One region of the Pseudomonas aestiva genome, then DNA from elsewhere that is predicted to be linked to it. Evidence: predicted binding sites of a transcription regulator. Region 1 holds the regulator's gene; each other region holds the start of a gene.
The links. Region 1 encodes FliA, which starts transcription of late flagellar genes. Its sites were predicted from a motif close to CTAAAGTTTNNNNNNNNNNNGCCGNTAA; they were not measured.

Region 1 (9,909 bases):
AGGCCAAGCAGACCGCCGAGGTGGAAGCCAAGAAGCAGCAGGACCTGGCCCCCGTACAGCGTCCGGCCGAGGCCAAGGAGCTGGGCTGGGATGACGTGACCCCGGTGGACATGGTCGGTCTGGAAGTCGGCTACCGGCTGATCCCCATGGTCGATCGCAACCAGGGTGGCCAGCTGCTGGCGCGGATCAAGGGCGTGCGCAAGAAGCTGTCCCAGGACCTCGGCTTCCTCATGCCGTCGGTGCACATCCGCGACAACCTTGACCTGCTGCCCAACGCCTATCGTCTGACTTTGATGGGCGTCAGTGTGGCCGAGGCCGAGATCTATCCGGATCGCGAACTGGCCATCAACCCCGGTCAGGTCTACGGCTCCCTCAACGGCGTCGCCGCCAAGGATCCGGCATTCGGTCTGGAGGCCGTCTGGATCGACGTCACCCAGCGCGACCAGGCCCAATCCCTCGGCTACACCGTGGTCGATGCCAGCACCGTGGTTGCCACGCACCTCAATCAGGTGCTCTTCAAGCACGCCCACGAGCTGATCGGTCACGAGGAAGTCCAGCAATTGCTGCAGGTGCTGGCCAAGAGTTCGCCCAAGCTGGCCGAGGAACTGGTGCCCGGCATCGTCTCCCTCTCGACCCTGCTCAAGATCCTCCAGCAGCTGCTGCAGGAGCAGGTACCGGTCCGCGACATCCGTACCATCGCCGAAGCCATCGCCAACGTCGGGCCGCGGAGTCAAGATCCCGCCGCCATCGCGGGTGCCGTGCGGGTCGCCCTGTCCCGCGCGATCGTCCAGAACATCGTGGGAATGGAGCCTGAGCTGCCTGTTATCACCCTTGAGCCAAGGTTGGAACAGATGTTGCTAAGTAGTATGCAGAAGGCCGGTCAAGGCGCCGAGGACGGCATGTTCCTCGAGCCTGGCATGGCTGAAAAACTGCAGCGTTCCCTTATCGAGGCAGCGCAGCGTCAGGAAATGATGGGTAAGCCAGTGGTGCTGCTGGTGGCCGGTGCGATCCGCGGGATGATGTCCCGCTTCGCCCGGATGGCGGCACCGAACATGAGTGTACTGGCCTACCAGGAAATTCCGGACAACAAGCAGGTCACCATCGTCGCTACCGTTGGCCAGAATGGCTGAGGTCTAGATCATGCAAGTCAAACGTTTCTTCGCTGCCGATATGCGTCAAGCCATGAAGTTGGTACGCGACGAGCTGGGCCCGGATGCCGCCATCCTCAGCAACCGCCGGGTCGCCGGCGGGGTCGAGCTGACCGCGGCGCTGGACTACCAGGCTCCGGCACCGGCCGCGCCCAACGCGGAGCTGCAGGCGGAGTTGCGCAAGACCCATGCGAAGATCGCCCAGGCCCATGCCGACCTCAGCATCCGCGCCCCGGGCGTGCCCTCGGCCGCGCCGAAGGACAAGCAGCTGCTGGGCGCCATCAGCGCCGCCGACAGCCGTCGCGAGCCGGTGATCGCCCCGCCACGTGCCCCTCAGCCCACCGCCGCCGCTGCGCCTGCCGCCAGTGCCGCGCCGGAAGACCGCCGCGCCCTGGAAGCCATGCGCAGCGAACTCAGTGGCCTGCGTGAACTGCTGGAAGTCCAGCTTGGCTCCATGGCCTGGACCCAGGTGCAGTCCACCCGTCCGCAACAGGCCGGCCTCTGGCGCCGTCTGCAGCGCATGGGCCTGCCCGCCGATCTGGCTCGCCACCTGCTCGACAGCGTCGCCAAGATCCAGGACCCGCGGCATGCCTGGCGCATGCTGCTGGCCAATTTCGCCCAGCTGGCCAAGACCACCGACGCCAAGATCCTGGAGGAGGGCGGTGTTGTCGCCTTCGTCGGTCCGGCCGGCATGGGCAAGACCACCACCCTGGCCAAGCTCGCCGCCAACTACGTGCTCAAGTACGGCCCCCAGAGTCTGGCGCTGGTCAGCATGGACAGCTTCCGCATCGGTGCCCAGGAGCAGATCAAGACCCTCGGCCGCATCCTCGACGTGCCGGTCACCCTGGTCGATCCCGGCCAGTCCCTGGCCCAGGCGCTGGCACCCCTGGCGCGCAAGCGCCTGGTGCTGATCGACACCGCGGGCATGCCCGCCAATGATCCGGCGCTCAAGGTGCAGCTCGAAGCCCTGGCCAACCGCCAGTTGAAGATTCGCAATTATCTGGTACTGGGTGTCACCAGCCAGAGCCAGGTGCTCAAGGCGGCCTACCACAGCTATCGGCGCTGCGGCCTGAGCGGCTGCGTGCTGACCAAGCTGGACGAAGCCGCCAGCCTCGGCGAAGCCCTGGGCCTGGCCATCAGCCAGCGTCTGCCGGTGGCCTATATCGCCGACGGCCCGCGTATCCCGGACGACCTGCATCCGGCCCGCAGCCACCAGCTGGTGAGCCGTGCGGTGAGCCTGCAGGCCTCCGAGGAGCCGAGCGAAGAAACCATGGCCGGCATGCTTGCCGGCCTGTATCAAGGCAATGCCCGCCGCGCCGGTTAGCGCAGACGAACGGTAGTGGTGCATTGCATGCCTGGGCACGCCAAATGCACTTAGTCTAAAGTGTGACGGATTTCAATCAAAGGTATCAGGCAATGGGTAGCATGCATCCCGTCCAAGTCATAGCGGTCACGGGCGGTAAAGGCGGTGTCGGCAAGACCAATGTGTCGGTCAACCTGGCCTTGGCCCTGGCCGATATCGGGCGGCGCGTCATGCTGCTCGACGCCGACCTGGGCCTCGCCAACATCGACGTTCTGCTCGGCCTGTCGCCCAAGCGCACCCTGGCCGACGTCATCTCCGGCGAGTGCGAGCTGCGCGACGTGCTGCTGCACGGCCCGGGCGGCATCCGCATCGTTCCGGCGGCCTCGGGCACCCAGGCGATGGTCAATCTGACGCCGGCCCAGCACGCCGGTCTGATCCAGGCCTTCAGCGACATCAGCGAGAACCTCGATGTGCTCATCGTCGATACCGCTGCCGGCATCGGCGACCAGGTGGTCAGCTTCGTTCGCGCCGCCCAAGAAGTCCTGGTGGTGGTGTGCGACGAGCCCACCTCCATCACCGATGCCTACGCCCTGATCAAGCTGCTCAATCGCGACCATGGCGTCACCCGTTTCCGGGTTCTGGCGAACATGGCGCTGACGCCCCAGGAAGGTCGCAATCTCTTTGCTAAGCTGACCAAGGTGACCGACAGATTCCTGGATGTCGCCCTGCAGTATGTGGGCGCCATTCCGTTCGACGAGGCGGTGCGCAAAGCCGTACAGAAACAGCGCCCCGTGTTCGAAGCCTTTCCGCGTGCCAAGGCCTCGCTGGCCTTCCGTGCGGTAGCTCAGAGAGTCGATGGCTGGCCGTTGCCCGCCAATCCGCGCGGCCATCTCGAGTTCTTTGTCGAGCGCCTTGTGCAACCAGCCATCGGTACCCACGCATGACAGCATCCAGCGGGCTTCGCATGTACAGCAAAACCTCGGAACGTACCCAGCAGGAGCAACTCATCAACCGCTACGCGCCGTTGGTGAAACGCATCGCCTACCACCTCCTGGCGCGTCTGCCGGCCAGCGTGCAGGTCGAGGACCTGATGCAGGCCGGCATGATCGGTCTGCTGGAGGCCTCGCGCAAATATGACGCCGGCAAGGGCGCCAGCTTCGAGACCTACGCCGGCATCCGCATCCGCGGCGCCATGCTCGACGAGGTCCGCAAGGGCGACTGGGCGCCGCGCTCGGTGCACCGCAACACGCGCATGGTCACCGACGCCATTCGCGCCGTGGAAGCGCGCACGGGTCGCGACGCTAAAGATTCCGAAGTCGCGGCCGAACTTAAATTGAGTCTGGATGAGTACTACGGCATCCTTGGCGACACCATGGGGAGTCGCCTGTTCAGTTTCGACGACCTCATGGAGGGTGGTGAGCATGGGCTCGAGGAGAGCGGTTCGCATGAACTCGAACCCGGTCGCGGTCTGGAAGACGAGCGCTTCCGCAAGGCCCTGGCCGACGCCATCGCCAATCTTCCGGAGCGTGAACGTCTGGTGCTCTCGCTGTATTACGACGAGGAACTCAACCTCAAGGAAATCGGCGAGGTGCTGGGCGTGAGCGAGTCACGCGTCTGCCAACTTCACAGTCAATGCGCGGCACGCCTGCGGGCGCGGCTGGCGGAATGGCGTTCGCGTTAACCGGCTGGTACTCAGGCTACTACGATTGCTTAGGCGCGCCTTGCGGCGTGTGTGCGGATTAGGACGGAGGTCGACTTGGACAAGAACATGAAAATCCTCATCGTGGATGATTTTTCCACGATGAGACGCATCATCAAGAATTTGCTGCGCGATCTGGGATTCACCAATACCGCCGAAGCAGACGACGGCAACACCGCCCTGCCGATGTTGCAGAGCGGCAACTTCGATTTTCTCGTCACCGACTGGAACATGCCCGGCATGACCGGCATCGACCTGCTGCGCCAGGTACGCGCCGATGCGCGCCTGAAGACCCTGCCGGTGCTGATGGTGACCGCCGAGGCCAAGCGTGAGCAGATCATCGAAGCCGCTCAGGCCGGCGTGAATGGCTATGTGGTCAAGCCTTTCACCGCCCAGGTGCTGAAAGAAAAGATCGACAAGATCTTCGAGCGGGTGAACGGCTGAAGAAAGCCGCGGGGACGTTATGGATCAGCTTGGCACCAACAGCTTCAGCGACTTCGAGTCGAATCTAAAACAGCACGCCCAGGAGCTGGTGAAATGCCTGGAAAGTGGCGACTTCACCCAGGCGGTGCATGTCATCAATGAACTCAACCAGTTGCGTGACCGGGGGCTCTACCAGGAAGTCGGCAAGCTGACCCGCGAGTTGCACAACGCCATCGTCAACTTCGAGATCGATCCGCGCGGCATGGCCGGCGAAGAGGTCTCCCAGATCAGCGATGCCACCGATCGTCTCTCCTACGTGGTGAAGATGACGGAGAACGCCGCCAATCGAACCATGGATCTGGTGGAGGAGAGCGCGCCCCTGGTGGGCAACTTCGGCGACGAAGCCCGTGCCGTGCATGCCGACTGGAAGAAGTTCATGCGCCGGGAAATGGGCGCGGACGAATTCCGCGAGCTGGCCAAGCGCGTCGATGCCTTCCTCAGCCACAGCGAGAGCAGTGCCGAACAACTGTCGGCCAAGCTCAACGACATCCTCCTGGCGCAGGACTACCAGGACCTTACCGGTCAGGTGATCAAGCGCGTGGTCAATCTCGTCGGGCAGATCGAGAAAGACCTCGTCAAGCTGGTGATGATGGCCAGCCAGGTCGATCGCTATACCGGCTTCAGTCACGATCACAGCGCGCTGATCGAACAGAATCGAAAAGAAAAGACGATGAAGGGTGAAGGTCCGCAGATTCATGCCGATAAGCGTGAAGACGTCGTGGCCGCTCAGGTCGACGTCGACGATCTTCTATCCAGTCTGGGCTTCTGACCCAGACCCTCTTGGGGAGTGCAGGAATGAGCTTCGACGCCGATGAAGAGATCCTCCAGGATTTCCTGGTAGAGGCCGGCGAGATTCTCGAACAGTTGTCGGAACAATTGGTCGAGCTGGAAAGCCGTCCGGATGACATGGATCTGCTGAACGCCATTTTTCGTGGCTTCCATACCGTAAAGGGCGGTGCCGGTTTCCTGCAGCTCCATACCCTGGTCGAGTGCTGTCATATCGCGGAAAACGTTTTCGACATCCTGCGCAAGGGCGAACGCCGCGTGGATGCCGAACTGATGGATGTGGTGCTGCAGGCGCTGGATTCCGTCAATGAGATGTTTGGTCAGGTTCGGGAACGCGAAGAGCCGACCCCGGCCTCGCCCGAGTTGCTGGCGGCGCTGGCCCGCCTGGCCGATCCGGCCGGCAGCGAACCGGCGCCGGTAGCGGCTGCGCCCGTAGCTGCCACTCCGGTGGTCGCGGCACCGGCGCCCGCCGCTGCTGCTGCAGCTGCCGAGCCGGAATTGAGCGATGCCGATTTCCAGAATCTGCTCGATGCCCTGGGTAGCGAGCCGAGTGCGGCAGCGGCAGCGCCTGCGACCGCCGGTGGTGACGACATCACCGATGACGAATTCGAAGCCCTGCTTGATCAGTTGCACGGCAAGGGCAAGTTCCATGACGCGCCGGCCGCTGCGCCGGTTGCTGCCGCAGCGCCTGCTGCCGTTGCCGCAAGCGGTGATGACATCACCGACGATGAATTCGAGGCCCTGCTGGACGAATTGCACGGCAAGGGCAAGTTCGTCGCGAACGAGGCCGCGGCACCGGCCGCAGCAGCCCCGGCTGCAGCGGCTCCGGCGGCGGCGGGTGGTGACGAGATCACCGACGACGAATTCGAATCCCTGCTCGACGAATTGCACGGCAAGGGCAGATTCAGTGGTCCCGCGGCAGTTGCCGACACTGTAGCCGCACCTGCTGCTGCTGCGCCGGCACCGGTAGCTGCGCCTCAGCCTGCACCTGCACCCGCGCCGAAACCGGCTCCGGTTGCCGAGGCCGCGGTGCCCAAGCCGGCAGCGGCAGCGCCCGCCGAACGTCCCACCAGCGAGGCGGAGACCACCGTGCGGGTCGATACCGCACGGCTGGACGAGATCATGAATATGGTCGGCGAGCTGGTACTGGTGCGTAACCGCCTGGTGCGTCTGGGCCTGAACAGCGGCGACGAGGCCATGGCCAAGGCCGTGTCCAATCTCGACGTGGTCACCGCCGATCTGCAGACCTCGGTCATGAAGACGCGGATGCAGCCGATCAAGAAGGTCTTCGGCCGCTTCCCGCGCCTGGTCCGCGATCTGGCGCGCAGCCTGAAGAAAGAGATCAATCTGGAGCTGGTCGGCGAAGAAACCGACCTGGACAAGAACCTCGTCGAGGCCCTGGCCGATCCGCTGGTGCACTTGGTGCGCAACGCGGTCGACCACGGCATCGAAGGACCGGCCGAACGTGAAGAGAACGGCAAGTCCCGCGCGGGGCGTGTAGTGCTCTCCGCCGAGCAGGAAGGCGACCATATCCTCCTGTCGATCTCCGATGACGGCAAGGGCATGGACGCGGATCTGCTGCGCAACAAGGCCGTGGAAAAAGGCCTGCTCGACCGCGACGCGGCCGATCGCCTGACCGAGACCGAGTGCTTCAACCTGATCTTCGCCCCGGGTTTCTCCACCAAGGCCGAGATCTCCGACATCTCCGGTCGTGGCGTGGGCATGGACGTGGTCAAGACCAAGATCAGCCAGCTCAACGGCACCCTGAACGTCTACTCGACCAAGGGCCAGGGCTCCAAGATCGTCATCAAGGTGCCCCTGACCCTGGCGATCATGCCGACGCTGATGGTGATGCTGGGCAACCAGGCCTTCGCCTTCCCGCTGGTCAACGTCAACGAGATTTTCCACCTCGACCTGTCCCGCACCAACGTGGTGGACGGCCAGGAAGTGGTGGTGGTGCGCGACAAGGCGCTGCCGCTGTTCTACCTCAAGCGCTGGCTGGTGCCCAATGCGGCCCATGTGGAGCAGGGGGAAGGGCATGTGGTGATCCTCTCGGTGGGCACCCAGCGCATCGGCTTCGTGGTCGATCAGCTGGTGGGCCAGGAAGAGGTGGTCATCAAGCCACTCGGCAAGATGCTGCAGGGAACGCCCGGCATGTCCGGAGCGACCATCACCGGCGACGGGCGCATCGCGCTCATCCTCGATGTGCCCAGCATGCTCAAGCGCTACGCCCGTCGCGGACTCTGAGTCGGCCCGATACGAGCGGCGTCGGGCCCTGGGCCTGGCGCCATCGGGCGGCCTGCGCCGCCCCAGTTAGGAGTTTCAACGTATGCCGGTAAAAGTACTGGTGGTGGACGATTCCGGCTTCTTCCGGCGTCGGCTCAAGGAAATCCTGGCGGCCGATCCCAACATCTCGGTGGTGGGCACGGCCAGCAACGGGCGCGAAGGGGTCGACCAGGCCCTGGCGCTGCGACCCGATGTCATCACCATGGACTACGAGATGCCGATGATGGACGGCATTACCGCGGTCCGCCACATCATGCAGAAGTGCCCGACCCCGGTGCTGATGTTCTCCTCGCTCACCCATGAAGGCGCCCGGGTCACCCTGGATGCCCTGGATGCTGGCGCGGTCGACTTCCTACCGAAGAATTTCGAGGACATCTCGCGCAATCCCGCCAGTGTGCAAAAGCTGCTGTGCGAGAAGATCCACCATATCGCCCGTTCCAACCGGCGCTTCGCCGTGGCCCCCAGCGTCGCGCCGGCTACGCCCGCGAGTACCGCGACCGCGCCGGCCACCGCTCGCCCGGCGGCGCGTCCGGTGGCGCCCAGCAGCGCTCCTGCCAGTCATGCAGCCACGGCTCCGGCTTCGCCGCCGCCCAAGCGCAAGCACTATCGCCTGGTGGCCATCGGCACCTCCACCGGCGGCCCGGTCGCTCTGCAGCGGGTGCTTACCCAGCTGCCAGCCAATTTCCCGGCACCGCTGGTGCTGATCCAGCACATGCCGGCGGCCTTCACCAAGGCCTTCGCCGAGCGCCTGGACAAGCTCTGTCGCATCAGCGTCAAGGAAGCCGAGGACGGCGACCAGTTGCGTCCGGGACTGGCTCTGCTGGCACCCGGTGGCAAGCAGATGATGGTGGACGGCCGCGGCACGGTAAAGATCCTGCCCGGCGACGAGCGCCTCAACTACAAACCCTGCGTCGACGTGACCTTTGGCTCCGCGGCCAAGGCCTATGCCGACAAGGTGCTGGCGGTGGTCCTGACCGGCATGGGCGCCGACGGCCGCGAAGGCGCGCGGATGCTCAAGCAGGTCGGCAGCCAGGTGTGGGCCCAGGACGAAGCCAGCTGCGTCATCTACGGCATGCCCATGGCCATCGCCAAGGCCAATCTGGCCGACGCCATCTATGGCCTGGACGACATCGGCAGACACCTGACCGAGGCCTGTTCGTGACGGCAGGCGGTCTCTGGCCAGAAGGGCATTGAGCGTGGACGTTCTCAGTCTCATCGGCATCCTGCTGGCCTTTACCGCCATCATGGGTGGCAACCTGCTGGAGGGCGGTTCCTTTACCGCCTTGGCCAACGCTCCGGCGGCGCTTATCGTGGTCGGCGGCACTCTCGGTGCCGTCCTGTTGCAGACCCGCCTGCCGGTACTGCGCCGGGCCCTCACCATGCTGGCCTGGGTATTCGTACCGCCACGGCTGGACCTCGTTGGCGGCATCCGCAAGGTGGTCAACTGGAGCAACGTTGCGCGGAAGGAAGGCTTGCTGGGTCTCGAACCCCTGGTCGCCCGCGAAGCCGATCCCTATGCCGCCAAGGGCCTGCAGCTGCTGGTGGACGGCACCGAGCCCGAGGCCCTGCGCAGCATCCTCGAGGTGGATCTCTACGGCCAGGAAGATCGCGACATCGCTGCCGCCAAGGTTTATGAAGCCATGGGTGGCTATGCACCCACGGTCGGGATCATCGGCGCGGTGATGGGTCTGATCCATGTCATGCAGAATCTCGCCGATCCCTCCCAGCTGGGCAGCGGCATCGCCGTGGCCTTCGTCGCCACCATCTATGGTGTCGGCTTCGCCAACCTGCTGTTGCTGCCGGTCGGCAACAAGCTCAAGGCGCTGGCCCAGCAACAGTCCCGCTACCGGGAAATGCTGCTGGAAGGGCTGATGTCCATCGGCGAGGGTGAGAATCCCCGCTCCATCGAAATGAAGCTGCAAGGTTTTCTGGACTAGGAGGACGCCGCATGCCTCGTCGCCGCCGCCGTCCCGAAGAACACGAGAACCACGAACGCTGGCTGGTCTCCTACGCGGACTTCATTACCCTGCTGTTCGCCTTTTTCGTGGTGATGTATTCCATCTCTTCATTGAACGAAAGCAAGTACAAGGTGCTTTCGGACAGCCTGTCGGGCATCTTCAGTCAGCCGGAGCGCTCGCTCAAACCCATTCCCCTCGGCGATCAGCGTCCCGCGGGCGTGACACCGACGGTGATGGACGCCAGTG
Region 2 (9,909 bases), 2.0 Mb from region 1:
GGTGGCGCTGGCCATCGCCTACAACGGCATCAGCCATGCGGTGATGATGGCGACCCCGGCCGACGTGGAAGACTACGTGGTCGGTTTCAGCCTCAGCGCCGGCATCGTCGATGCCATCGACGACATCTATGGCATCCAGGTGCGGCGCGTGGGCGAGGCGCTCAATGTCGACGTCGAGATCAGCAGCCGCACCTTCTGGGCGCTCAAGCAGCAGCGCCGCCAGCTGGCCGGGACCAGTGGTTGCGGCCTGTGCGGGGTCGAGGCGCTGGAACAGGCGCTGCCGCAGCTGGATCGACTGCGCAAGGTGCGGCTGCCCCCGGCCGCCCATCTGCATGACCTGCGCCAGCGGATCGATGCTGCCCAGGATCTCGGGCAACGCAGCGGGGCGGTCCATGCCGCGCTGTTCATCGACGCTCAGGGTGAACTGACCCTGTGCCGCGAAGACATCGGCCGCCACAACGCCCTGGACAAGCTGATCGGCGCCCTGCTGCGCCAGCGCCAGCCGGTGCGCGAGGGCTGCGTGGTGGTCACCAGTCGCTGCAGTCTCGAACTCATCCACAAGGCGGTGCGTGCCGGGCTCGCCACCCTCATCACCCTGTCGGCGCCCACCGGGCTCGCCGTGGAATGGGCGCGCCGCCATCGTCTCAATCTGATCCACCTGCCGCACCGGTCGCCACCGCGGGTCTATGCCCCGGCGCCCGTTGCCCCTTGATCCCACAGGTATCGCCATGAACAAACCTCAGCAGTCCTTCAAACCCTATCAAGGCCCCGCCGCCGGCTGGGGCGCCCTGAAGAGCGTGGTGCACTTCTGGCTCGACAGCGGCAACGCCTTCAAGAATCTGCGGACGCTGCTCAAGACCAACCAGGACCACGGCTTCGACTGCCCGGGCTGTGCCTGGGGCGAGGCGCCGGAAAACGGCCTGGTGAAGTTCTGCGAGAACGGCGCCAAGGCGGTCAACTGGGAAGCCACCAAGCGCCGTGTCGATGCGGCCTTCTTCGCTCGCCACAGCGTGACCTCGCTGCAGGAGCAGAGCGACTACTGGCTCGAATACCAGGGCCGGCTGACCGAGCCGCTGCGCTATGACGCCGCCACCGATCGCTATGTGCCCATCGCCTGGGATGCCGCCTTCGCGCTGATCGCCAAGGAGCTCAAGGCCCTGGCCAGCCCCGACGAAGCCGAGTTCTATACCTCGGGTCGCGCCAGCAACGAGGCGGCCTTCCTCTACCAGCTGTTCGTGCGCGCCTATGGCACCAACAATTTCCCCGACTGCTCGAACATGTGCCACGAGGCCAGCGGCGTCGGCCTGGGCCGCAGCATCGGCGTCGGCAAGGGCACCGTGACCTATCACGACCTGGACGAGGCCGATGCCATCTTCGTCATCGGCCAGAATCCCGGCACCAACCACCCGCGCATGATCGAGACCCTGCGCAACGCGGTGAAGCGCGGTGCCCAGGTGGTCTGCTTCAACCCGCTCAAGGAGCGTGGCCTGGAGCGCTTCCAGCATCCGCAGAATCCGCTGGAGATGCTCACCAACGACTCGCGGCCGACCAACACCGCCTATTTCCGTCCGGCTCTGGGCGGTGACATGGCGGCGCTGCGCGGTATCGCCAAGTACCTCCTGCAGTGGGAGCGCGAAGCCGCCGCCAAGGGTGGCAAGCGCATCTTCGACCACGATTTCATCGCCGCCCATACCCTCGGCATGGACGACTACCTGGCCCAGGTCGACGCCACCTCCTGGGAGCTGATCGAGCGCCAGTCGGGGCTGTCGCTGCACGAGATCGAGCAGGCCGCGCGCATGTATGCCCGGGCCGAGAAGGTCATCATCTGCTGGGCCATGGGCATCACCCAGCACCGCCACTCAGTGGCCACGGTGCAGGAGATCGCCAACCTGCAGCTGCTCTGCGGCCAGATCGGCAAGCCTGGCGCCGGTCTCTGTCCGGTGCGCGGCCACAGCAACGTCCAGGGCGACCGCACCATGGGCATCGACGAGAAGGCCCCGGCCTGGCTCAGCGACGCCCTGGCCAAGCGCTTCGCCTTCGAGCCGCCGCGCAACCGTGGTCACAACACCGTGGAGGCCATCGCCGCCATGGAGCAGGGGCAGGCCAAGGTGTTCATCGCCCTGGGCGGCAACTTCGCCCAGGCCACCCCGGACACCCCGCGCACCCACAAGGCGCTGCGCAAGTGCCGGCTGACCGTGCACATCGCCACCAAGCTCAACCGCAGCCACCTGGTGACCGGTCGGCAGGCGCTGATCCTGCCCTGCCTGGGTCGTACCGAGACGGACGTGCAGAAGGGCGGCAAGCAGGCCATCACCGTGGAAGACAGCTTCAGCATGGTGCATGCCTCGGCCGGCATCCTGCGGCCGCTGTCGTCGCAGATGAAGTCCGAGCCGGCCATCGTCGCCGGGCTGGCCAAGGCCACCCTGGGCAACCATCCGGTGGACTGGGACTGGCTGATCGAGGACTACGACCGCATCCGCGACCTGATCGCCGACGTCATCCCCGGTTTCCAGGACTTCAATGCCCGGCTGGCCGCGCCCGGTGGCTTCTACCTGGGCAACAAGGCCGGGCGCCGGGAGTGGAACACCGCCACCGGCAAGGCCAATTTCGCCGCCAATGCGCTGCTGCATGACCTGCTGCCGGACGCGGTCCGCCGCCAGGGCATCAAGCCGGATCTGATCCTGCAGACCATGAGATCCCACGACCAGTACAACACCACCATCTACAGCCTCGACGACCGCTATCGCGGCGTGAAGGGCCAGCGCGACGTGGTCTTCGTCAACCAGGCCGATCTGGATCGGCTGGGCGTGGCCGCCGGCGAGAAGGTGGATCTGGTCGCCCTGTGGGACGACGGCATCGAGCGCCGGGTCCGCGGCTTCACCGCGCTGCCGTTCGACATCCCGGTCGGCCAGGCCGCCGGCTACTACCCGGAGACCAATCCGCTGGTGCCCCTGGAGAGCTACGGCGAGGGCAGCTTCACGCCCACTTCCAAGTTCGTCGCCATCAAGGTCGAGAAGGCCAGCGCCGGCAACCGCATCGCCTCGGTGGCTTGAGGCCTTCCCGGAAATGAAAAAAGCCGTCGCGAGACGGCTTTTTTCATGGTGCGACTATCACTGCAGGGTGAAGAGGACCTTCACCTTGTCGGTGACCGCGGCCTTGTCCACGTAGCCGATGGCGTCGGCTTCGCCGGCTACCTGGGCGACCACGGCGGCGTCGCCGGCCACGCTGGGCAGCGGCTGCCCCTTGCCGGTGAACACCAGGCCCGACCAGTAGGACTTCAGCTGGGCTTCGTTCTTGTTGGCGACCTTGGCATAGAAGGTCTCCTTGGTGGCCGACCAGTCCTTCTGGTCGACGCCCTTCAGCGACTTGTCCTTGCCGAGGAAGATGTTGGCCACTTCATCCTGGCCGGGTGTCTTGGCCGCGGCCGGATTGACGATCACGGCGACTTCGGCGTGGACCAGACCGACGCTGAACAGCAGGGCGGCGCCGGTGAGCAGGCGGAGAGAACTCATGGGCGGATTCCTTAGAAGATGAAGTCGAGGCCGATGCTGACGATGTCGCCGTCGAAGTTGCGCGCCGGCGCGCCGAAGCGACCACCGCTGCGGTCGTAGACGGCGTTGGCGATGCTCTCGCTGTCGGTTTTGACGAAGGTACCGTTGTAGCCGCCGGTGGTGTCGACGCGCTTGTATTCGCTCTTGAGCACCAGGCTGGGGGTGATGTTGTAGTTCAGGCCATAGGTCCAGGAGCTCTGGCGACCGGCGCGTTCTTCGTCCAGCTGGGCGTAGGTCACGTGGGCCAGGAAGTCACCGAAGCGGCGACCGGCCATCAGGTAGAAGGCGTTGCCGCTGCCCTGGTTGTCGCCCTCGATGACGCGACGGGTCCATTCGTTGCTGGTCAGCCAGGTACCGTTGTCGTACTGGTAGCCGAGCGAGGTGAACTTGCCCTTCTGGTCGTCCAGGGTCAGCAACGGGTAGTGCAGGTCGATGCTCGATTCGGTGTAGGCCAGGCGCACGGTGCCGTACTCGTTGGTCGCCAGGCTGACGTTGGCGGCGGCGATGCGCTTGTAGTCGATGTCGTAGAGATCATCGTTGACGAAGTAGTTGCGATTGACCGCCTGGCCCCCGCTCACCTGGACGTTCAGGGTGCCGAAGGCGACCGGCAGACTCCAGAGGGCGTCGGCGCCTTCGTAGTTGGAGACCTGCACCTGGCTGTAGACCTCGTCGGGCAGGCGCAGCCAGGGGTAGGTGATACCCACGTCCAGGGTCTCGGAATACATGAACACCGGCGTGCGCAGGCGGCCGGCGCGGAAGGTCAGGTTGTCGGTGGCGTGGAAGGCCAGATAGGCCCATTCCAGGTTGGCCTTCCACTGGTCCTGCTCGGCCTTGGCGGTGACCTGCACCGTGGCGTCCAGCTTGTCGGTCAGGCCGTACTGGAACTGGCCGCCCAGCTTGCTCAGCTGATCGCCACGCCAGTGATCGTTGGTCTGGCCGTTGATGCCGAAGCTGCGGCCGTCGTCTTCCCCGCCCAGGTGGGTGATGCCGGCGGTGCCGAAGCCGTTGAAGCGGTAGTCGCCCTGATCGAGGGCGAGCGCGGATCCCGCGCAGGTGAGGGCCGCGCCGAAGGCGAGCAGACGTGCAAAAGCCATGGAAATGCTCCTAGAGGTTTCTCGGTATAGGGAAAGTCGGTAGAGGGCTAGCTAGATGCGGAAGCGCGAGGTCGCCTGCCGGAGATCGGTATCGACCACCACCAGCTGCTCGCCCATGCGGGCGGTGGCGGTGGTGCTGTCCGCACTGGACTGGGTATCGGTCTGCAGGCGGCGGGTGTCGCTGCTGATCGAATCGGAAAGACTCAGCTGCTCGCCGGTGAGCAGGGCGATCTGAGCGTTGTAGTCGTTGATGCGCGCCACGGCCTGGGCGATGCCTTCGAGCATCGCGGTGGCGGCCTGGGAGCTGCTGGCGCTGACCTGCGCCTGGGTATGGCTGCCCTGCATGGCCTGCAGCACGCGCTGGGCGTTGCCCTGCAGGCGTTCGATGATCTGCTGGATCTCGGCGGTGGAGCGCGCGGTCTTCTGAGCCAGATTGCGCACCTCGTCGGCCACCACGGCGAAGCCGCGGCCCTGTTCGCCGGCGCGCGCGGCCTCGATGGCGGCGTTGAGCGCCAGCAGATTGGTCTGCTCGGCGATGGACTTAATCACGTCCAGCACCAGGCCGACCTGGCGGGTTTCCTGTTCCAGCTGCTGCATGGACTCGGCCGACTGGCGCACGCTGTCGTCGAGTTCGCCCATGTTGCGCGACAGCTGGCCGATGCTGGTGCGGGCGGCTGCGGACTGCTCGGCCGCGGCGGAGGCCTGGTCGGCGGCCTCGCGCGAGCGGTCGGCCACCTCGTGCAGGTTGGTGTTCATGGTCTGGATGTCACGGCCGATGGACTCGGTGTGACCCTGCTGGGAACGAGCGTTGTTCTCCACCGTCTGGGTGAGTCTGTAGAGCTCGCCGGACACCTGGCCCAGCGGGTGGGCGGCATCGACGATGGCCTTGATGGTGCCCTGCAGCTGATCGAGAAAGACGTTGAACAGTGCGGTCATCTGGCCGATCTCGTCCCGCGAGCCGACCTGCAGGCGACGGGTGAGGTCGCCGTCGCCCTCGGCGATGGCGCGCAGCGAGGTGATCACCTCGCGCACGCTGCCGAGCACGCTGCGGATGGTCAGCACGGCGGCGCCGGCCAGGATCACCACCAGCAGCAGACTCAGCCAGATGCCGACCCGGGTGGTGTCGGCATTCTGGTCGCGGGCCTGGGCCAGGGTCTGCTGGAAGTCGGTATAGGCATGGCTGCGCAGGGTGGTGCCCAGCTGCTGGGCAGCGGCGAGGTCCGTGGCCATGCGGTCCAGATTGGGCCGCAGGGAATCGAAGGAGCCGCTGCCCTTGATCAGTTGCTCGGAGGCGCTCAGGGCGTTGTCCGCATAGCGATGGATACCCTGGCGCCAGCCGGAGATCTCGTCGTTGCGCGCCGAGGTCTGGCGGGTGAGGTCGGCCATTTCCTGCAGGCGGCTGTCGATGTCGTCGACCACCTTGCGGGCCTCGCCGAGGGTTTCCAGTTCACTGGCGGTCACGGCGCTGTTGAACAGTCCGGGCAGGCGGGAAAACTGGAAGAGCACCGCGTCGGCCTTTTCCAGCAGCGGATAGCTGTGATTTTCCAGCTGGTCGAGACGTTGATCGTTGCCAGCCAGCTGGGCGGAGGTATAGGCCACGTAGAGCAGCAGGCCCAGCAGAGCGGCAGCCGGCAGCAGCGACAGCTTGAGCGTCAGCGACAGGTTACGAAACATCTACACCTCGGGAAGCATGGGCAGTAGCAAGCAGCGAGGTGCGGCACCCTCTTTTCGAGCGAGGGCTTGCCAAGGGTCATGTCCTGACCGGTCACCACGTCCTGTTGGCCTCGCAAACGTGATTTAGCGAAGCCGTCACATTTTCGACATCTGTTGGTAAAACTTAAGACGACCAAACGTTATTGCGATTATTGGCGATGGGCGTTGCGAAAGGCGGTGCAGGCGGTCATCTTCGGGATTTCCAGACTGACCAGTCCTGCCATGACCCCCGTGTTCTCCCAGATCGAGTCCTGGTTGAAGGCCGATGCCGAGCGTCTGCGCCTGCTGCGCGTCCTCGCCGACCTGCAGCTGCCAGACGCCTGGCTGGCTGCAGGCTTCGTGCGCAACCTGGTCTGGGATCGACTGCATGGCCATGCCGAATCGACGCCGCTGGCGGATCTGGATGTCATCCATTTCGACGCGACCGACTGTCGACCCGAGCGGGACAGGTCCATCGAGATGACGCTGGCGGAGCGGGCGCCGGGTCGGCCCTGGTCGGTGAAGAATCAGGCGCGGATGCATCTGCGCAATGACGATCGCCCTTATCGCGACTGCCGGGATGCCATGGCCCATTGGCCCGAGATGGAAACGGCCCTGGCCGCGCGCCTGACCGCCGAAGGTGAGCTCGAAGTCGTCAGTCCCTTCGCCCAGGAAGGGCTCCTGGCCCTGCATCTCACGCCCAATCCCTGGCGGCCCCGGCCGGAAGCCTTTCGCCAGCGGCTCGCGACCAAGGGCTGGGTGGAGCGCTGGCCGCGATTGCAGGTACGAACGGATCGCCTGAACGACGACCAGGGTTGAGCAGCAGCGGCGCTGGGAAAGCGTTCATTGCCAGGAACTTGGCAACACGCCGCGTCTTGCCGCCGTAGTGACATCGAAAGGCCTGTGCAGGAACTAACGAGCGGTTCGGTGACAAGCACCTTGGCTCCAGGTGGAACTATCTGTTGAGATAAGAGATATCGTTCAACCGATAACAACAGAGAGCAGGTTGTGGAACCCTTGTTTCAAGTTTATGACTGTTGAGGATTCTCTTCGTCCAAAGGCTGACGAACTTCGGTCAGGATGAAGGCTTTATTGCTCCCATAACTTCGTAGTTGGTTTTCACCCGATAACAGTACTTCTTCCGCTGCAGGCTTCTGGCTGGTTGAAGTGTCGCCGAAGTGCATGGGCAAGACGCCCCCTGGGTGTCAGGCCTGAACGAGTCCCCGGTCATCAACGCCCGAGGTCTTCCGTCCGCGACGAGAGCAGGCCGGGAGCTCGGCGGAACGGAAGCCGAACAGGTCTCAGACCCTGAAGCGCGACGTCAGCTCTTGCAGCTGCAGGCTCAGGTTGGCCAGCTCGGTGCTGGAACCGGCGGTTTTCTCGGTGGCGGCGGCGGTCTGGTCGGCGACTTCGTGGACCTTGACCACGCTGCGGCTGATGTTTTCACCGGCCGCGCTCTGCTGCTCGACCGCGGTGGCGATCTGCTCGTTCATGGCCTCGATCTCGCTCACCGCACTGCTGACGCTGCCCAGGACCACGCCCGCCTGGCGGGTCAGGTCGACGCTGTCGCCGGTCAGCTGGATATTGCGGTCCAGGGCGGCGCTCATCTTGTCGGTGCTGCCGTGCAGCCTAGTGATGAGGCTGGCGATCTCGTCGGTGGAGGAGCGCGTACGCTGCGCCAGGCCACGCACCTCGTCGGCGACCACGGCGAAGCCACGGCCCGCTTCACCCGCGCGAGCGGCTTCGATGGCGGCGTTGAGCGCCAGCAGATTGGTCTGCTCGGCGACCGCCTTGATCACGTCCAGCACCCCGCCGATGCGGTCGGCGTCCTGCCTGAGCAACTCCATGGTGGTCTGGGTGCTGTCCACTTCCTGGGCCAGGGTCTGGATCTGGGTGGCGACCTGGTTGACCATCTCGTCACCCTCGCGGGTCTTGAGGGTGGCCTCGCGGGCGGTCGTCGACGCCTGTTCGGCATTGCGCGCCACCTCATTAATGGTGGCACTCATCTGCTGCATGGCGGTGGCGATCTGCTCGGTCTCCATCTTCTGCGCCGAGGCGCCAGCGCGGGTCTGCTCGGTGATGGCGGAGAGTTCTTCGGCGGCACTGGCGACCTGGATGACGCCATCCTTCTGCTCGCGGATCAGATCGCTCAGATTGACGATCATGAGCTGCATGGCCGCCTGCAACTGGCCGATCTCGTCCTTGCGCGCCGCCTCGATCTGCACGGTCAGGTCGCCGGCAGCGAGCTGCTCCACGGTCGCCAGGGTCTGGCGCAGCGGCGTCACGATGGAGCGGGTAATGATCCAGGCCGCGACCAGGCTGAGCAGTATCGCCAGCAGCAGCCCGCCAATGAGCATCAGCTTGGCCCCGCGGATATCGTCGAGGCGGAACTGGCTCTGTATCTGTTTCATTTCGTCGGAGGTCTTGAGCAGCACCTGGATATGCTGGTAGAGGCCCTGATTAACCTCCTGGTACGCCTTCTGAATACTGAACAGCTGTTGGACCTGGCGCTTATAATCGTCAAGGAGCCCTGGCAGCTGCTGCAATTCCGGGGTCGAAGGCAGGGTCTTGAGTACCTCGCCGACCCTGTCCAGGGACGCTTGCAAGGCCTCCTGTTGCGGGCCGGCTGACTTGAGTACATAGAGGTGCAAGTGGATCCGCAGCTGCTGCAGCGCCGCCAGCAGGGAAGGCAGCTGGGCGCTGGCCTGATCGCCTTCGCGGTTCAGGACGCCGGACGCCTCCTGCAACCGCTTGTCCAGCATATCGCCCGTGTTGCGCACGTCCTGAAGGGTGGTGGTGCGGTCCTGGGTCACCTTCAGCGTCTGCCGATAGAGGTCACGGTATTCCCTGAGGGTCTGTTCGGTGCGGGCCAGCAGCGCTTTGCTCTCCGGACGTTTGAACAGCGGACGGGCATCCTGCAAGTGCTGTTCGAGGGCATCGATGCCGCTTTTCCAGCGACTGGCCTGATCCGCTTCCGGCAAGATCGCAAAGTCCTTGCGCGCATTGCGCATGTCGCGGGCAAGTAGCCCGATCTGGTTGAACTGTTCGATCAGGTTGCCGCGTCGGCCCAGGGCCTGGATGCCGTTCCAACCGGCATAGGCGATAGCCAGGGTCAGGATGATCAGGACGGTAAAGCCGGAAAACAGCTTCGTACGAACACTCATGTTGCTCATTTTCATGGGGCTATTTCCCAACGTTCGGCGGAAAGTTCCGGGGTTCGAGGAGTGCTGAGGGCGTCGGATTCTAGCCGAGGGTCATGGGGAAAAGTTTGGTATTTACAACATTTAAATAATGGTAAGTCTAATGTTTATATAGAGGCTTAAAGAGGGGTTCCGCTGTTTGCTGGTCCCCAGTATCGGGACTATTGAAGAAGTAGATTCCTGGCCACGAAGTTCAGGTGGAACGAGTGGTGCCGTTTTAATGCGCTGTTTTTTATTAGTCATGCTTTAGTGATACAGCCAAAGGGTGGGGGTCGAGAGGTCCCGGCCTGGACTCGGCAGGGAAGGGCGGCTGGAGGCCTCGTCGCCAGCAGGTGCGGCCCCCCTTGGCGGGGATGAGCGACGCCTCGCGCC
Region 3 (9,909 bases), 330 kb from region 1:
GGTCGCCAGCGGCGTGCTGATGCTGGCGCTGTTCATCTGCGCCCTCTGGGCCTCGACACGGCGCAACGAGCTGAAGAAGCCCTGGCTGCTGAAGTGGGCCCTGTTCAGCCTGCCGCTGCCCTGGATCGCCACCCAGACCGGCTGGTGGGTCGCCGAGCATGGCCGCCAGCCCTGGACCATCAGCGAGGTGCTGCCTACCCACCTGTCGGCCTCGACCCTGGCCGCGGGCGATCTGCTCGGTTCCATCGGCGCTCTGGTGATCTTCTACACCCTGCTGCTGATCGTGGAGATGTACCTGATGATCCGCTTCGCCCGCCTCGGCCCGAGCAGCCTGCACAGTGGTCGCTACTACCACGAACGCGCTGCCCAGGTCGGCGACGCCCTGCACCAGGCCGCCGTGGCCAGGCCCGCCGCTCCGGCCAACGTCTGAGGAGACCGCCATGTTCGACTATGAAGTGCTCAAGCTCACCTGGTGGGTGCTGATCGGCGTGCTGCTAATCGGCTTCGCCCTCACCGACGGTTTCGACATGGGTGCCATGATCCTGATGCCCCTGATCGGCAAGACCGACAAGGAGCGCCGCGCCGCCATCAACAGCATCGCGCCGCACTGGGACGGCAACCAGGTCTGGTTCATCACCGCCGGTGGCGCCCTCTTCGCCGCCTGGCCGCTGGTCTATGCCACGGCCTTCTCCGGCCTCTACTGGGCGCTGCTGCTGGTGCTCTTCGCGCTGTTCCTGCGCCCGGTGGGCTTCGACTACCGCAGCAAGCTGGACAACACCCGCTGGCGCAGCGCCTGGGACTGGGGCCTGTTCACCGGCAGCCTGGTCCCGGCACTGGTGTTCGGCGTGGCCTTCGGCAACCTCTTCCAGGGTGTACCCTTCCAGCTCGACGACACCCTGAGATCCACCTACAGCGGCAGCTTCTTCGCCCTGCTCAACCCCTTCGCCCTGCTCAGCGGCCTGGTCAGCCTGGCCATGCTCTGCGCCCATGGCGGCAGTTGGCTGATGCTGCGCACCCACCAGGCGCTGGGCGAGCGCGCCCGTCGCGCCACCGGCCTGAGCGCCCTGCTCCACTTCGTCACCTTCGGTCTGGCCGGTGTCTGGCTGGCCTATGGCTTCGACGGCTACGTGCTGGTCAGCCAGGGTGATCCGGGCAGCGCCCTGAATCCGCTGCACAAGGTGGTGACCGCCGGCAATCCGGGCTGGCTGGCCAACTACCATACCCAGCCGCTGACCCTGCTCGCCCCGGTGCTGGCGGCGCTCGGCAGCGTCCTGGCCCTGCTCGGCAGCAGCTGGCGCCAGGCCGGCCTGGCCTTCACCGGCACGTCCCTGGCCATCGTCGGTACCCTCGCCACCGCCGGCTGCGCGCTGTTTCCCTTCGTGCTGCCGTCGAGCCTGGACCCGGCCTCCAGCCTGACGGTCTGGGACGCCGTCTCCAGCCACAAGACCCTGGGCATCATGTTCGTCGCCGCGGCCATTTTCGTGCCGCTTATCCTGGCCTACACCCTGTGGAGCTACGTGCGCATGTGGTGCAAGGTCGATGACCGCTTCATCGACGCCAACCCCCACGGCCTCTACTGATCACCGATCTCAAGGAGACTCCTTCATGTGGTACTTCACCTGGATCCTCGGTGTCCTGCTCGCCGCGAGCTTCGGCATCATCAACGCCCTCTGGCTGGAAAGCACCCGGGAGCTCGATGTCCATGACGATGCCGAGTGCTGAGGCCCTGCCCCGCGTCCACCCACTAGGACGGACGCTGTCCCTGCTGCTGGCGGCGCCCCTGGCGCTGCTGCTGATGATTCACCCGGGCTTGATGCTCGACGCCAGCGGCCACTACAGCCATCCACTGCTGATGGGGGTCATGCTGGGTGTCTCCGCCGGCCTGGTCCATGGCGTCGGTTTCGTGCCGCGGCTCTGGCTGTGGCGCCTGGTGTTCGGGCCGGTGCTGGGCTGGCCGCTGCTGATGCTCGGCTACGTTCTGCTCTTCCAGGCGCAACTGGGCTGATTGACGTCTGACGATAGCGCCCGGCCTTCCCGGGCGCCGTCTTCATCAGCCGCCGTACCGCCTGGCCGCGCTACTCGCGCCGCCTCACTCCCGTGGATGAATAATCTGACTATCAAGGTTCGTCTGCGGGTGCCGACATAACCGGAATCGATCTTGCCCGTGCCGGCTCCTCGCTTGCCGCCGGCGTACCCGCTAAACGCCTCAGAGAATGCCACGATGCTCAGGAATGCCCCCTTAAGTACCAAGCTGCTGCTGATCCTGCTCCTGCCGCTGGCTGGATTCCTGGTGATCTCCGGACTCTACACCGCCGACCGCTACGAAACCTTCAAGGATATGGAGCACACCGTGACCGCCAGCGCCACGGCGCAGCGCATCAGCGCCGTGGTCACCAGCCTGCAGCGTGAGCGGGGCGCCAGCGGCGTCTTCCTGGGCAGCGGCGGCAAGTCGATGCAGGACAAGCTCAAGACCTTCCGCCAGGACAGCGACCAGGCCCATGGCGCGCTCAAGGCGGTGGCCAGCGGCAGCGATGCCGCTATCCAGAGCCTGCTGCGCGCCCTGGACGGCCTGGCCGATCTGCGCACCAGGGTCGACGGCCTGGCGCTCAACAGCACCCAGTCCGGTGCGGCCTATACCGATCTGATCAAGACGCTGATCGGCTACACCCATTCGCTGGAAGCCGGTGTCGACGATCCGGCCATCCTGCGCGCCCTGGGCGCCCTCAACCTGTTCGTCGAGATGAAGGAGCGCGCCGGTCGCGAGCGTGTGCTGCTGGGCCTGGCCTTCAACCAGAATCGCTTCGACGCCGGTCTGCTGTCGCGCTTCGCCCGCAACCTGGGCGAATTCTCCGCCTATGCCGACGCCTTCGAGCGCAAGGCCACGCCCGATTTCATCCGCCAGCTCGATGACACCTTCAAGCAACCCAGCGCCCAGGAAGTCAGCCGCCTCCAGCAACTGGCCTTCACCGTCCCCCTGGGCGACGCCCTGGGCGTCAAGCCGGAAGACTGGTTCAACCTGGCCACCCAGCGCATCGATCTGATGGGCAAGGTCGAGGCGGACCTCGGCGCCAGCGCCGGCGCCCAGGCCGAGCAGGCCCGCGCCAAGGCCAGTCGCGACCTCTGGATCACCCTCGGCCTGGTGCTGCTGGTGCTGGTGGCCGTCTCGGCCCTGGCCTGGGTGATCATCCGCAACATCAAGCAGGCGGTCGAGCAGGTCAACGCGACCCTCACCCGCCTCGCCACCCGCGACCTCACCGCCCGCTGCGCCTATCAGGGCCGGGACGAGTTCGGCACCATCACCGGCAACCTCAACCTGATGAGCCAGGAGCTGGGCCAGGTGATCCAGGAGATCGGCGCGGCTACCGTGCAGATCGCCACCGCTGCGGAAGAGGCCTCGGCCGTCGCCCTCCAGACCAGCCAGAACGTCGCCCAGCAGCGTCTGGGCACCGACCAGGTGGCCACTGCCATCGCCGAGATGAGCGCGACGGTCAAGGACGTCGCCCGCAGCACCACCGAAGCCGCGGAAGGCTCGCGCCAGGTAGAGGGCAACACCAGCCAGGGTCGCCGCGAATTGCAGGCCACCATCGGCCTGGTGCAGGGGCTGTCGGTGCAGGCCGAGCGGACCTCGGAGATCATCGGCGAACTCAAGCACGAGAGCGACGCCATCTCCTCGGTGCTGGACGTGATCCGCGGCATCGCCGAGCAGACCAACCTGCTGGCCCTCAACGCCGCCATCGAAGCCGCCCGCGCCGGTGAAGCCGGTCGAGGCTTCGCCGTGGTGGCCGACGAGGTGCGCTCCCTGGCGCAGAAGACCCAGCAATCCACCGGCAGCATCCAGCAGATGATCAGCAATCTGCAGAGCGGCTCCGACCGCGCCACCCAGGCCATGCAGGAGACCCTAGGCCAGGTACAGACCGGTGCCAGCAACGTGGTCCGCGCCGGCGAGCTGCTGGGTGAGATCGCCGAGGGCGTGACCCTGATCAACGACCGCAACATCCAGGTCGCCTCGGCCGCCGAGCAGCAGAGCCAGGTCGCCGAAGAGATCAGCCGCAACGTCAACGACATCAATGACCTGGTGATCCAGGTCAGCGCCGGTGCCGAGCAGACCGCCGTCACCAGTCGCGAACTGGCGCGTCTCGCCGAACAACAGCAGGCGCTGGTCGGCCGCTTCCGGGTGGCCTGAACCCCCTCCCGGCGCTCGACCGCCAGAGCGGAGGACCGATCCAGGTCCTCCCCGCTCCCCATTCGCTGCAACCGCCCGTTCCCGCCCGCGACACCCTCCTCGGACTGCCCAGTCGCCTGCCGCTGGTCTTCCCGCCCTTGACTGTCCCGCCTCGCTCACCGCGACCCATCCGGACGTCAGACGTCTGCGGCGGTGCGCTCCTCCGGCCGCCCGTCTCTGCCGCAAGCGCCTCTCCGCTCGGGCGGCAAAGCAGCCGTTCGCAACGGCACCTCCGCATCACCTAACCCCTCTAGCACGCTACTTGCAGGCGTTATGAGCAGTCATTCGCAGGCCGCTGCCGCCAGGATTTTTTCGGCAATCAACAGCCAGACTTGATCAGCCGAATCCTTTCATCCGGCGATGCCTGCGCGGTGATCTCTTCTGGAACTGAACCGTCGCGTCCAGCAGGCGCGATGGTCCTCTCTCAAAGGACTGACCGATGCTGAAGAACGCCGCCCTGAGTACCAAGCTGCTGCTGATCCTGCTTCTGCCCCTGACCGGTTTTCTGCTGATCTGCGGTCTCTTCCTTACAGAGCGCTACCAGATACTGGAGAACCTGGATCACACCGTGACCGCCAGCGCCACGGCGCAAGGCGTCAGCGCCCTGATCACCCGCCTGCAGCGTGAACGGGGCGCCAGCGGCATCTTTCTCAGCAGTGGCGGCACGGCCCTGCGGGGTGACCTGCGGACCTATCGCCAGGACAGCGACCAGGCCCAAGGCGCCTTGCGCGCACTCGCGGCCGGCGACGATGCCGCCCTGCAACCCGTGCTGGAGCTCCTCGACGGCCTGCCCGGTGTGCGCACCACCGTGGACGGCCTGACGATCAGCGGGACCCAGTCCAGTGCCGCCTATACCGAGATGATCCAGGCATTGATCGGCTACAACAGCAAGCTCGAAGCCGAGGTGGCGGATCCGGCGATCAAGCGCGCCCTGAATGCCCTGAATCTGTTCGTCGAGATGAAGGAACGGGCTGGCCGCGAGCGCGCGCTGCTGGGCATAGCCTTCAGCAGGAATCGGCTGGAATTGCCGATACTGGTGCAGATCGCGCGCACGCTCGGCGAATTCACCGCCTATGCCGACGCCTTCAGGCAGAGGTCCGCACCCGAGGTCGTCCAGCAGTTCGACAACATCCTCCAGCAGCCCGCTGCCCTGGAGCTGGCGCAATTGCAGCGGCGTGCGCTCTTCACGACGCCGGGCAGACCGCTGAATGTGCAGCCGGACACCTGGTTCGACCTGGCCACCCGGCGCATCGATCAGTTGGGCACGCTGGAAACGCAACTGGGCGCAGACATCATCGCCACCACCGAGCTGACACGCGCCGGCGCCAGCCGCGATCTCCGCACCACCCTCGGCCTGATGCTGGTATTGCTGCTGGCCGTCTCGGTGCTGGCGTGGTTGGTCATCCGCACCATCAGGCAGGCAGTCGAACAGGTCAACGGCACCCTCACCCGCCTGGCGACCCGCGACCTCAGCGCCCGTTGCGGCTACCAGAGCCGGGACGAATTCGGCACCATCACCGGCAACCTCAATCTGATGAGCCAGGAACTCGGCCAGCTCAGCCAGGAGATCGGGGCGGCATCCCTGCAGGTTGCCACCGCCGCCGAAGAGGCCTCGACCGTGGCCATCAAGACCAGCCAGAACGTCGCCCAGCAGCGCCTGGGCACCGATCAGGTGGTCATCGCCATCGCCGAGATGAGCGCCACGGTCAAGGACGTCGCCTGCAGTACCAGCGAAGCCGCCGAGGGCTCGCGCCAGGTGGAAGCCAACGCCCGTCAGGGTCGCCGCGAATTGCAGGCCACCATCGGCCTGGTGCAGGAGCTATCGGTCCAGGCCGAGCGCACTGCGCAGATCATTGTCCAATTCAAGCAGGAGAGCGACGCCATTTCCCTGGTGCTGGACGTGATCAATGGCATCGCCGGGCAGACCAACCTGCTCGCTTTGAACGCGGCCATCGAGGCGGCGCGCGCCGGTGAGACCGGTCGCGGCTTTGCCGTGGTGGCCGACGAGGTGCGCTCCCTGGCGCAAAAGACCCAGCAATCCACCGGCAGCATCCAGCAGATGATCAGCCACCTGCAGAGCGGCGCCGACCGCGCCGCCGAGGCCATGCAGGAGACCCTGGGCCTGGTGCAGACCGGCGCCGGCAACATGCTCCGCGCCGGTGAGTTGCTGAGCGAGATCGCCGAGGGCGTGACCCTGATCAACGACCGCACCATCCAGGTCGCCTCGGCCACCGAGCAGCAGAGCCAGGTCGCCGAAGACATCAGCCGCAACGTCAGCGACATCCATGAACTGGTCATCCAGGTCAGCGCCGGCGCCGAGCAGACCGCCGTCACCAGCCGCGAACTGGCCCGCCTGGCCGAACAGCAGCAGGCACTGGTGGGTCGCTTCCACGTGACCTGATGCTGCCAGCGAGCGGCAGGCCGGGACGCGCTCGCCAGAACCTGGCTCGCTGCGGTCGGCCGCTGCCGGACTTCAGCGTCCTGGCCGGAAATCCGCCGGATTCAAGGCGTAGCGGCGCAGCTTCACATAAAGCCCGGCGCGCGAGATCCCGAGCCGGGTCGCGGTTTGACGAAGGTTGCCGCGGGTCTGCTGCAAGGTGGCACGGATCAGGTCCCGCTGCCCCGTTTCAAGGGGGGTGAGGCGCTCGCCCTCGGTATCCGTGGACAGCGTGTTGGCGACCATCGAAGGTGGCAGGTCTCCCGGCTGTATGAGCGGCCCCTGGGCCAGATTGACCGCCCGTTCGATGACGTTCTCCAGCTCCCGCACGTTGCCGGGCCAGCTATGGGCCAGCAGCAACGTCAGCGCTTCGTCCGCGATGGCCGGCGGCGGCCGTTCCAGATGACGGCTCAGCGCCTTGAGCAGAGTAGCCACCAGCAGCGGAATGTCTTCGCGGCGCTCCCGCAATGGCGGTACCTGCAGGGGAAGCACATTGAGGCGGTAGAAGACATCCCCACGGAAGCTCCCGCCGGTCACGGCCTGGGCCAGGTCGCGATGGGTCGCGGCGATGACGCGGACGTCCACCGCCTGGGCCTTCTTGGCACCGATCCGGGTCACCTCGCCCTCCTGCAGCACCCGGAGCAGGCTCGCCTGGGCCTCCAGGGGCATGTCACCGATCTCGTCGAGAAACAGCGTGCCGCCATCGGCCAGCTCGAACTTTCCCGCCGCACCGCCACGAGCAGCCCCGGTGAAGGCCCCCTCGACATGGCCGAACAGCTCGCTCTGCACCAGGTCGCGTGGAATGGCGCCACAGTTCACCGCAACGAAGGGGCCATGGCGACGGACACTGGCGTTGTGGATCGCCTGGGCGAATAGCTCCTTGCCTACCCCGCTTTCTCCCAGTACCAGCACCGTGGCTTCGCTGTGGCTGGCTGCCTGAGCCACGCGCAAGGCGTTCTGCAAGGCTGGCGAGCGACCCTGGATATCGTTGAAGCTGTAACGCGCCCGGGTGCCCAGCAGTTGGCGGGTGATCTCGCGGATGCGGCGGTTCTCTCGCAGCGACAGCACCCAGCCGCCCTGGGCGATGGGCGCGGCGGAGGCCAGGCACGGCAAACCGCTGCCGTCTGGTAGCAACAGGGTGAGGTCGCGGTCCTGGCGTTCCCAGCGACGATCCAGCCAGAGGTCGAGGTCGGTGTCCTGGGTGATGAGGCTGGCGAAGGGGCGCCCCCGCTGTGGATCGTCGAGCTGCAGCAGGCGCCGCGCATAGCCGTTCAGGCTACGGATGCAGCGGTCGTCGTCGAGCAGGATGACGCCTTCGTTGAGGACCTCCAGCACCCGCTGCTGCTCGTCCAGCAGCGCGGTGAGCGCCAGCTGGCGGGAGATCGCATCGGCCGCGGCCTGGACCGTGCCCAGGGTATGGCAGTGGAAGTTGCCCACCGCCGCGGTGAGGGTCAGGGCGCCGAGCAGCCGTCCCTGGGTGTCGCGGACCGGTGCCGAGGCGCAGTGCATCCGCCGTTCGCGCAGCTCGCGCTTGAAATTCTCGCCCGCCAGGACGAACACCAGTCGCTGCTCGCGCAGGGCCAGGCCGGTGCAGTTGGTGCCCTGCACCGACTCCAGCAGACGACTGCCCAGCGGGGTGAGATCCAGCCCGCAGGCGGCCAGGGTCACGCCCTCGGCATCTGCCAGGTTGAGGTGCCCGTCCGGGTTGTAGCGCAACAGCTCGGCCATGACCGGCGCGGCGATGTCCAGCAGCTCGCGCTGCCGCCGCAGCCGGCGGGCCAGTTCCTGCGACTCGACGAATTCGTAGTGGAATTCCTCCGCGACGATGCCCGCCGCGCGGCTGCGCAGCCAGGACGCCCGGATCACCGGCCGCACCGGGACCAGTTCCGTGGCCCCCGCCAGGCAGTCGGTCCAGGCGGCATCCAGCTCGCGCTGGACACCTTCGGCGACCGACGACCGCTGCAGCTCGCTGACGAACTGCAATTCCCGCGTCAGCTCGCTCGGGGCGACCTGCTCCTGCATCTTCGGCTCCTCGTCCAATCTTTGGACATGTCCAGCTGGACATGTCTTTTTTATAGACATAAATGCGGACTGGCAAGTCCGGCAGCCCGCGACCTGGCTGCCTTTCCTGCCCTGGCATGGCGGTTGCTCCCTCCCCGTCGGGCACATCGCCCACGCCTATAACAACCACAAGAGAACGCCTCATGCCCCAGACGAACACCCCCCTCGCCCTCGGCCTCATCGGTACCGGTCGCATGGGTACCTTCCATGCCACCGCCCTCGCCCGGCACCTGCATGGCGCGCGGCTGGTCGCCCTGGCCGATCCGGCGCCCGGCGCCGCTGCCCGGCTTGGCGAGACCCTGGATGTCGCCCATATCCACACCGACCCCCAGGCGTTGATCGAGGACCCCGCCGTCGAGGCCGTGGTCATCGTCGCCCCGGCCCGCAGCCATGCCGAGCTGGTGGTGGCCGCCGCCCGCGCCGGCAAGCCGGTGTTCTGCGAAAAGCCCATGGCCGTGACCCTGGAGGAGGCCGACCGGGCCATCGCCGCCTGCGCGGAGGCTGGCGTGGCCCTGCAGGTGGGCTTCAACCGGCGATTCGCCACCAGCTTCCGCAGCGCTCGGGAGCTGATCGTCCAGGGGCGGATCGGCACACCGCAACTGCTGCGCTCCCTCACCCGCGATCCGGCGCTGCACGATCCGGCGGCGGTGAAGCCATGGACCATCTTCCTCGAGACCCTGATCCACGACTTCGACACCCTCAACTTCTTCAATCCGGGCGCCCGCGCCGTGCAGGTCTACGCGGTGGCCGACGCCCTGGTGCGCCCCGATTTCCGTGACCGCGGCCTACTGGACACCGCCGTGGTGACCATTCGCTACGACAACGGCGCCATCGCCACCGCCGAGGCCAACTTCCAGGCGGTGTACGGCTACGACGTGCGCGGCGAGGTGTTCGGCAGCGCGGGCATGCTGACCGCCGGGGACGCCCGGACCAGCGAGCTGGTCTGCTACGGCGCCGAAGGCATCAGCCAGACCACCCAGCGCTCCGACGCCGAATTGCTGCGCGACGCCTACCTGGCCGAGCTGCGTGCCTTCGTCGATGCCGTGCGCGAGGGCACCTCGGTGCCGGTGGGCGGCCACGATGCCCGGGCGGCGCTGGCCATCGCCCTGGCCGCCATCGAATCGGTGCAGACCGGCCAGCCGGTCGCCGTCGCGGAGTGAAGCCCATGACCTCATCGCCCTTCATCCTG

Region 2: a site for FliA is predicted at 6,460-6,487, ahead of AABM56_RS01665 (methyl-accepting chemotaxis protein). Genes of this name have one in related genera too.
Region 3: a site for FliA is predicted at 2,117-2,144, ahead of AABM56_RS13805 (methyl-accepting chemotaxis protein). Genes of this name have one in related genera too.

The regions. Positions count from the first base shown of each region.
Region 1 is NZ_CP150916.1:3,281,138-3,291,046, reverse strand. Features, by position in the region: gene flhA (flagellar biosynthesis protein FlhA) at 1-1,130, shown strand, start outside; gene flhF (flagellar biosynthesis protein FlhF) at 1,141-2,472, shown strand; gene fleN (flagellar synthesis regulator FleN) at 2,565-3,395, shown strand; gene fliA (RNA polymerase sigma factor FliA) at 3,392-4,132, shown strand; gene AABM56_RS15255 (chemotaxis response regulator CheY) at 4,220-4,594, shown strand; gene AABM56_RS15250 (protein phosphatase CheZ) at 4,614-5,402, shown strand; gene AABM56_RS15245 (chemotaxis protein CheA) at 5,429-7,666, shown strand; gene AABM56_RS15240 (chemotaxis response regulator protein-glutamate methylesterase) at 7,749-8,867, shown strand; gene AABM56_RS15235 (flagellar motor protein) at 8,902-9,642, shown strand; gene motD (flagellar motor protein MotD) at 9,654-9,909, shown strand, end outside.
Region 2 is NZ_CP150916.1:347,215-357,123, forward strand. Features, by position in the region: gene fdhD (formate dehydrogenase accessory sulfurtransferase FdhD) at 1-712, shown strand, start outside; gene AABM56_RS01650 (FdhF/YdeP family oxidoreductase) at 729-3,053, shown strand; gene AABM56_RS01655 (phosphate ABC transporter substrate-binding protein) at 3,111-3,512, opposite strand; gene AABM56_RS01660 (hypothetical protein) at 3,524-4,645, opposite strand; gene AABM56_RS01665 (methyl-accepting chemotaxis protein) at 4,697-6,319, opposite strand; gene AABM56_RS01670 (nucleotidyltransferase family protein) at 6,581-7,156, shown strand; gene AABM56_RS01675 (methyl-accepting chemotaxis protein) at 7,639-9,501, opposite strand.
Region 3 is NZ_CP150916.1:2,949,314-2,959,222, forward strand. Features, by position in the region: gene AABM56_RS13785 (cytochrome ubiquinol oxidase subunit I) at 1-430, shown strand, start outside; gene cydB (cytochrome d ubiquinol oxidase subunit II) at 441-1,580, shown strand; gene cydX (cytochrome bd-I oxidase subunit CydX) at 1,606-1,722, shown strand; gene AABM56_RS13800 (cyd operon YbgE family protein) at 1,709-2,005, shown strand; gene AABM56_RS13805 (methyl-accepting chemotaxis protein) at 2,222-4,183, shown strand; gene AABM56_RS13810 (methyl-accepting chemotaxis protein) at 4,662-6,623, shown strand; gene AABM56_RS13815 (sigma-54-dependent Fis family transcriptional regulator) at 6,696-8,681, opposite strand; gene AABM56_RS13820 (Gfo/Idh/MocA family oxidoreductase) at 8,864-9,880, shown strand; gene AABM56_RS13825 (TIM barrel protein) at 9,886-9,909, shown strand, end outside.